DNA from 3 places in the Serratia sp. GW822-FHT06D09 genome. Region 3 is predicted to be linked to each of the others. Evidence: predicted binding sites of a transcription regulator. Region 3 holds the regulator's gene; each other region holds the start of a gene.
What was found. The regulator sigma-54, encoded in region 3, starts transcription at its own class of promoters, with help from an activator protein. The targets are predictions, from matches to a motif close to GTTGGCACANNTTTCGCTNT.
Positions count from the first base shown of each region.

Region 1 (2,256 bases), on a different contig from region 3:
TTTGTTAATCACACCGTCCAGGCCTGCCATCAGCAGGGCCGCGAAGCACAGGTACGGGTTAGCTGCTGGATCCGGGAAACGGGCTTCGATACGGCGCGCTTTCGGGCTGGCAACCACTGGGATACGGATGGAAGCGGAACGGTTACGGGCAGAATAAGCCAGCATGACCGGAGCTTCGTAGCCTGGGACCAGACGCTTGTAAGAGTTGGTGGTCGGGTTGGCCAGGGCGTTGATCGCTTTAGCGTGCTTGATGATACCGCCGATGTAGAACAGGGCAGTCTCAGACAGGCCGCCGTATTTGTCGCCGGCGAACAGGTTAGTCCCATTCTTGGACAGCGACATGTGGCAGTGCATGCCGGAACCGTTATCACCGAACATTGGCTTCGGCATGAAGGTCGCGGTTTTGCCAAATGCGTGAGCCACGTTGTGAACCACGTATTTGTAGATTTGGATTTCGTCGGCTTTCTTGGTCATGGTGTTGAAGCGGGTTGCCACTTCGTTCTGACCTGCGGTTGCCACTTCGTGGTGGTGCGCTTCAACGACCAGGCCCATTTCTTCCATGGTCAGACACATGGTAGAACGGATGTCCTGTGAAGAATCGACCGGAGGAACCGGGAAGTAACCGCCTTTGACTGCCGGACGGTGGCCTTTGTTGCCGCCATCGTATTGGGTGCCGGAGTTCCATGCGCCTTCGATATCGTCGATGGCCACGTGGGAACCGCGGATGCTGCTGCCGAAACGAATGTCGTCAAACAGGAAGAATTCTGGCTCTGGTCCGAACAGAACGGTGTCTGCGATGCCGGAAGAGCGCAGGAAATCTTCTGCACGCTTGGAGATTGAGCGCGGGTCACGATCGTAGCCCTGCATGGTGCCTGGCTCGAGGATGTCGCAGCGAATGATCAGGGTAGATTCTTCGAAGAACGGATCCAGTACCGCAGTGCTGGCGTCTGGCATCAGCACCATGTCAGATTCGTTGATGCCCTTCCAACCGCCGATCGAGGAACCGTCAAACATTTTACCTTCTTCGAAGAAGTCGGCATTTACCTGATGAGCAGGGATGGTGACGTGTTGTTCTTTACCCTTGGTGTCAGTGAAACGCAGGTCTACGAATTTCACTTCATGCTCATTCAGCATCGTCAAAACGTGTTCAGCGGACATACTTAACTCTCCCGGATTTATCATTGTCGTCGTCGTGGAACGAATCTGTGAAACTGGCTTTTTTTGCCTTGAAAAGACTAAAGCGAAAACTGTGCCAACTTTGCTAAAGCGCTTTAATCGCCTTTCTGCGTGGGTTTTGCACAGAATCAGTATGCACCATCAGTGACGTTTTGCACTTAAATGGTGCAATCGGTGCGGGGTGGGGCACTGTAATGGTGCAAAAGTGCACCGGATGCTGCTTTTTGCACCGTGAAAGGGATCACATACTGACCTGTACACAGTTGTTTATAAGAGACTGTTGTGATCTTGTTTAGTCCCTCGCTTAATACGTGTACAATAGCGCGCTATTTCTAATGCCTGAGGCAAAGCTGTGATCGAAAATTTGCGTAACATCGCCATTATTGCCCACGTTGACCATGGTAAGACCACCCTGGTTGATAAGCTGCTGCAACAATCCGGTACTTTCGGAGAGCGTGTAGAAGCCACCGAACGCGTAATGGACTCCAACGATTTGGAGAAAGAGCGTGGGATTACCATCCTCGCAAAAAACACCGCCATTAATTGGAAAGACTACCGCATCAACATCGTGGATACCCCAGGACACGCCGACTTCGGCGGTGAGGTTGAGCGTGTGATGTCAATGGTTGACTCGGTGCTGCTGGTTGTGGATGCAATGGATGGCCCAATGCCGCAAACCCGCTTCGTGACCAAAAAAGCCTTCGCTAATGGTCTGAAGCCGATCGTGGTAATCAACAAGGTTGACCGTCCGGGCGCACGTCCTGATTGGGTTGTTGATCAGGTCTTCGACCTGTTCGTTAACCTCGACGCGACCGACGAGCAGCTCGACTTCCCAATCATCTATGCTTCTGCATTGATGGGGATCGCCGGTACTGACCACAACGAGATGGCGGAAGACATGACCCCGCTGTATCAAGCGATCGTAGACCACGTGTCTGCACCGCAGGTTGAGCTCGAAGCGCCATTCCAGATGCAAATCTCCCAGTTGGACTACAACAACTACCTGGGCGTGATCGGTATCGGCCGTATCAAGCGCGGTAAAGTGAAGCCAAACCAGCAGGTCACCATCATCGATAGCGA
Region 1 covers NZ_JBXALO010000013.1:14,988-17,243, forward strand. The annotation lists gene glnA (glutamate--ammonia ligase) at 1-1,158, opposite strand, end outside; gene typA (ribosome-dependent GTPase TypA) at 1,529-2,256, shown strand, end outside.
Region 1: glnA (glutamate--ammonia ligase) is a predicted target of sigma-54. The motif match lies at 1,238-1,257, and genes of this name have one in related genera.

Region 2 (2,256 bases), on a different contig from region 3:
CGCCATGTACACCGAACACATCGCAGGTATCGTCCACTTTCAGCCATTTCTTCAGCGTGACCACGCCCCACAGACCGGCAATGCCACCGACCAGACCGATAATCAACGCCCCGCCAACCCCTACGGTACCCGCAGCCGGCGTGATGGCAACCAGCCCGGCGATACAGCCGGAACAGGCCCCCAGCAGAGAAGGTTTACCGCGCACAATCCACTCGGCAAAAGTCCAGGAAAGAATAGCGCCTGCGGTTGCCACTACGGTGTTCAGGAAAGCCAGGGCCGCAATGCCGTTAGCCGCGCTGGCAGAACCGGCGTTAAAGCCGAACCAGCCGATATACAGGATAGAAGCGCCGGTAAATACCATCGGCAGGTTATGCGGTTTGAAAGCTTCCTTACCGAAACCAGCACGCTTGCCGAGCAGATAAGCGCCCACCAGGCCGGCACTTGCCGCATTGATATGCACCACGGTGCCGCCGGCAAAGTCCAACGCGCCATCAGCTGCCAGGAAGCCACCGCCCCACACCATGTGGGCAATCGGCAGGTAGGAAATGGTGAACCAGATAGCGGCGAAAATCACTACCGCCGAGAAGCGGATACGCTCGGCAAAGCCCCCTACCACCAGCGCGACGGTGATACAAGCGAATGAACACTGGAACGCTACGTGGATCATCTGGCTAAAGGTCCCGGTGACGCTGTCAATGCCAATGCCTTTCAGCATCGCCGTCTGGAAACCACCGAAGAAGGCATTACCTTCGCTGAACGCCAGACTGTAGCCATAAAGCACCCACAGAACACACACCAATGCGAAGGTGACGGTGACCTGGGTCAGCATGGAGAGCACGTTTTTGGAGCGCAGCAAACCACCGTAAAACAGAGCGACACCCGGCAAGGTCATGAACAGCACCAAAGCGGTGCAAATCATCATGAAAGCGTTGTCAGCCTTGTCTGCGACCGCCGGAGCGGCCAGGGCCAAAGAAGGAACCATGGTTACCGTACTCAGGCCCAACATGGATAAAAGTTTTTTCATTATCAATCCATCCCCATTACTTTACTGAGCCTGTGATTACAGTGCTGCTTCGTCTGTTTCGCCGGTGCGAATGCGAATGACACGTTGCAATTCGGCAACGAAAATTTTGCCGTCACCGATTTTGCCGGTGTAGGCCGCTTTACTAATCACATCAACCACTTCATCCAACTGATCGTCGGCGATAGCGATGTCGATTTTTACTTTAGGTAAAAAGTTGACGCTGTATTCGGCTCCGCGATAGAGCTCAGCGTGCCCCTTCTGGCGACCAAAGCCTTTTACTTCGCTTACGGTCAGCCCCTGAATGCCTACAGAGGATAGGGCTTCACGCACGTCCTCCAGCTTGAATGGTTTAATCACCACGGTCACCAGCTTCATATTGCCCCTCCACGAATTAAGCCCAAACTCACCCCGGTACGAGACTTATAAAGCAAAGGCTATGCCACAAATGGTTTTGTACGCGGATTCAGCAAATTAACCGGCAGGATGGGGATCTGGCATGCGACGAGCGGCTAATAGCGCGCGACCAACTGATGGGCTGATTAAATATTGCGCACTAATTTGGTGCGTAGCGCGTCGAAAAAGTGCAGCGAGAGGGATTTTAAACGGACTTGTGCCTGTTTGTGGTGCGTGGCGACAACAGAAAGGGGCCGTTAAAACGGCCCCCAGATCATGCGGGTTGTGTTTCTTCGCGATTGGCAGCGGCCAATTCTTCACCCACCAGTTGCAGCTGGTACATCTGGTAGTAACGCCCCTGCTGAGCCAACAGTTGCTGATGATTGCCCTGCTCGACCGCCTGACCCCGGTGCAGAACCAGAATGGAATCGGCATCGACAATGGTCGACAATCGGTGAGCGATCACCACCAGCGTGGTATGTTCACGAATCAAACGCAGTGCACGCTGAATCGCTTGCTCAGTGCCTGAATCGATGTTGGCGGTCGCTTCGTCGAGGATCAGGATCTGCGGCGCCTGCACCAACACCCTGGCCATCGCCAATAGCTGTTTCTGGCCCACCGACAGGTTGTTACCCTGCTCGCCCAGCCGGGTGTGAATCCCCTGTGGGAAGCTGCGTACCAGCTCAGCCAATTGCACCGTTTCCAGCGCCTGCCACACTATCTCTTCACTGATGTTACGGCCCAGCGTAACGTTGGCCAGCACCGATTCGGCGATCACCACCGGATCCTGCTGCACCATTGCCACCCCCTGCCGCAACGTACGGTGCGACAGGCTGGCC
Region 2 covers NZ_JBXALO010000005.1:214,149-216,404, forward strand. The annotation lists gene amtB (ammonium transporter AmtB) at 1-1,024, opposite strand, end outside; gene glnK (P-II family nitrogen regulator) at 1,061-1,399, opposite strand; gene AC1RKG_RS14290 (SmdB family multidrug efflux ABC transporter permease/ATP-binding protein) at 1,692-2,256, opposite strand, start outside.
Region 2: glnK (P-II family nitrogen regulator) is a predicted target of sigma-54. The motif match lies at 1,449-1,468, and genes of this name have one in related genera.

Region 3 (2,256 bases):
CACTCGATATTTAATACCGAGCTTAACTGCATTGTTTCGTTGTTCATCTCATCTTCACTTAAAACCACACCAGCAAGCAGGCTTGTGAGGTGATTTTTCGCCTTGTTTAACCCTGATGGCTTATCGGCGCGTACCCAAACAGGTAACGCGCCGATGGCCGAGGCTACGTTTGAGCCGTACCCGCTGACGGAAACGGCCCAGAATGTCAGTGTTGTTTCAGTTTGTCTTTATGTTTGTTCAATTGACGCGCCAGTTTGTCGATCAGGGTATCAATTGCCGCATACATGTTCTCGTCTTCCGAGGTGGCGTGCAACTCGCCTCCATTCACGTGCACCGTCGCTTCTGCAATCTGCTGCACTTTTTCCACACTAAGCACGACATACACCTGATTTATGCGGTCAAAATACTGTTCGAGTTTGGCGAACTTGGTGTTCACGAACTCACGCAAAGGTTCGGTGATTTCGATGTGGTGTCCGGTAATGTTGAGCTGCATAGTGTCTTCCTTCTCAATAGAGGTCAAACCAACTGTTTACGTTGGTTGGACGGCGGGATGGACAAAGACTCTCGGTACTTGGCGACGGTACGCCGCGCCACGATGATCCCCTGATCGGAGAGCAGGGTAGCCAGCTTGCTGTCGCTGAGCGGTTTGGCGGGGTTTTCCGCCGCAATCAATTTCTTCACCACCGCCCGGATCGCCGTAGAGGAAGCTTCGCCCCCGCTGTCGGTATTCACGTGGCTTGAGAAGAAATATTTCAATTCGAAAATGCCGCGCGGACTGTGCAAAAACTTCTGCGTGGTCACGCGTGAGATTGTCGATTCATGCATCTCCACGGCCTGAGCGATATCCGCCAGCACCATGGGCTTCATAAATTCCGCGCCTTGCTCAAAGAACGCCTGCTGCTGCTCGACGATGCAGCGCGAAACTTTCAGCAGGGTGTCATTGCGGCTTTCCAGGCTCTTGATCAGCCATTTCGCCTCCTGCAAATTGCTGCGGATGTACTGACCGTCGCTGTCGTTACGCGCGCTATTGCCCAGAGCGGCATACTGCTGATTGATCTTCAGCCTTGGGATGCTGTCGCTGTTGAGCTCGACCGTCCACACATCCTGCACTTTGCGTACCAGCACGTCCGGGATCACGTACTCAGATTCGCCGGTGTTGATCGACTGGCCTGGACGCGGATCGAGTGACTGGATCAGCAACATCGCTTCTTTCAGTGTATCTTCTTTTGAGCGCGTTGTTCGCATCAGGCTGCGAAAGTCGTGGTTAGCCAGCAAGTCCAGATGTTCGCTGATGATCAGGCGCGCTTCCGCCAGGTAAGGCGTGTCTTGGGCGTATTGGGATAGCTGAACCAGCAGACAATCGCGCAGGTCGCGCGCCGCGACGCCAACCGGATCAAACCGCTGTACGCGCTTCAATACCGCCTCGACTTCGTCCATTGTCACATTCTCGTCACCCATGCTCTCCAGAATGTCTTCCAGCGGCACGGTGAGATAGCCGGTGTCATCGACGGCGTCGACGATCGAGGTGGCAATGGCAGCATCGGTATCGGAAAACGGCGTCAGATCCACCTGCCACATCAGGTAATCCTGCAGGGTTTGGGTGGTTTCACCCTGATACACCGGCAGTTCGTCGTCACTGTAATCGGTGCGAGTTCCTGACGGAGTTCCGGCGGTATAGATCTCGTCCCAGGTGGCGTCCAGCGGCAGCTCTTCGGGCATGTCCTTTTGTTCCAGCGCCTCCCGGGTATCCAAACCTTCGGTTTCGGTCGTCTCTTTCGCGTCGATTTCTTCGTGCAGATCGGTCTGTTCAAGCAGTGGATTGCTCTCTAACGCCAGCTGTATCTCCTGCTGGAGCTCAAGCGTGGACAACTGCAGCAGTCGTATGGCCTGCTGGAGCTGGGGGGTCATTGCCAGTTGTTGGCTAAACCTGAGTTGCAAACCTTGCTTCATATTCTTCAGTCTACTTCCGTTAACAGTCGCCCATCAGGACGCGCCGGTACTCAGAGGCGGAATTCTTCGCCCAGATAAACGCGTTTTACCTGCTCATCGGCCAGAATAGCATCCGGCGTGCCGTGAGCAATCAGTTTGCCCTGGCTGACGATATAGGCGCGTTCACACACGTCCAGCGTTTCGCGCACGTTATGGTCGGTGATCAGCACGCCCAGGCCGCTGTCACGCAAGTGCTCGATAATTTTTTTAATGTCGATAACGGAAATCGGGTCAACCCCGGCGAAGGGTTCATCCAGCAGGATGAAT
Region 3 covers NZ_JBXALO010000004.1:169,636-171,891, forward strand. The annotation lists gene ptsN (PTS IIA-like nitrogen regulatory protein PtsN) at 1-47, opposite strand, end outside; gene hpf (ribosome hibernation promoting factor) at 206-493, opposite strand; gene rpoN (RNA polymerase factor sigma-54) at 517-1,950, opposite strand; gene lptB (LPS export ABC transporter ATP-binding protein) at 2,001-2,256, opposite strand, start outside.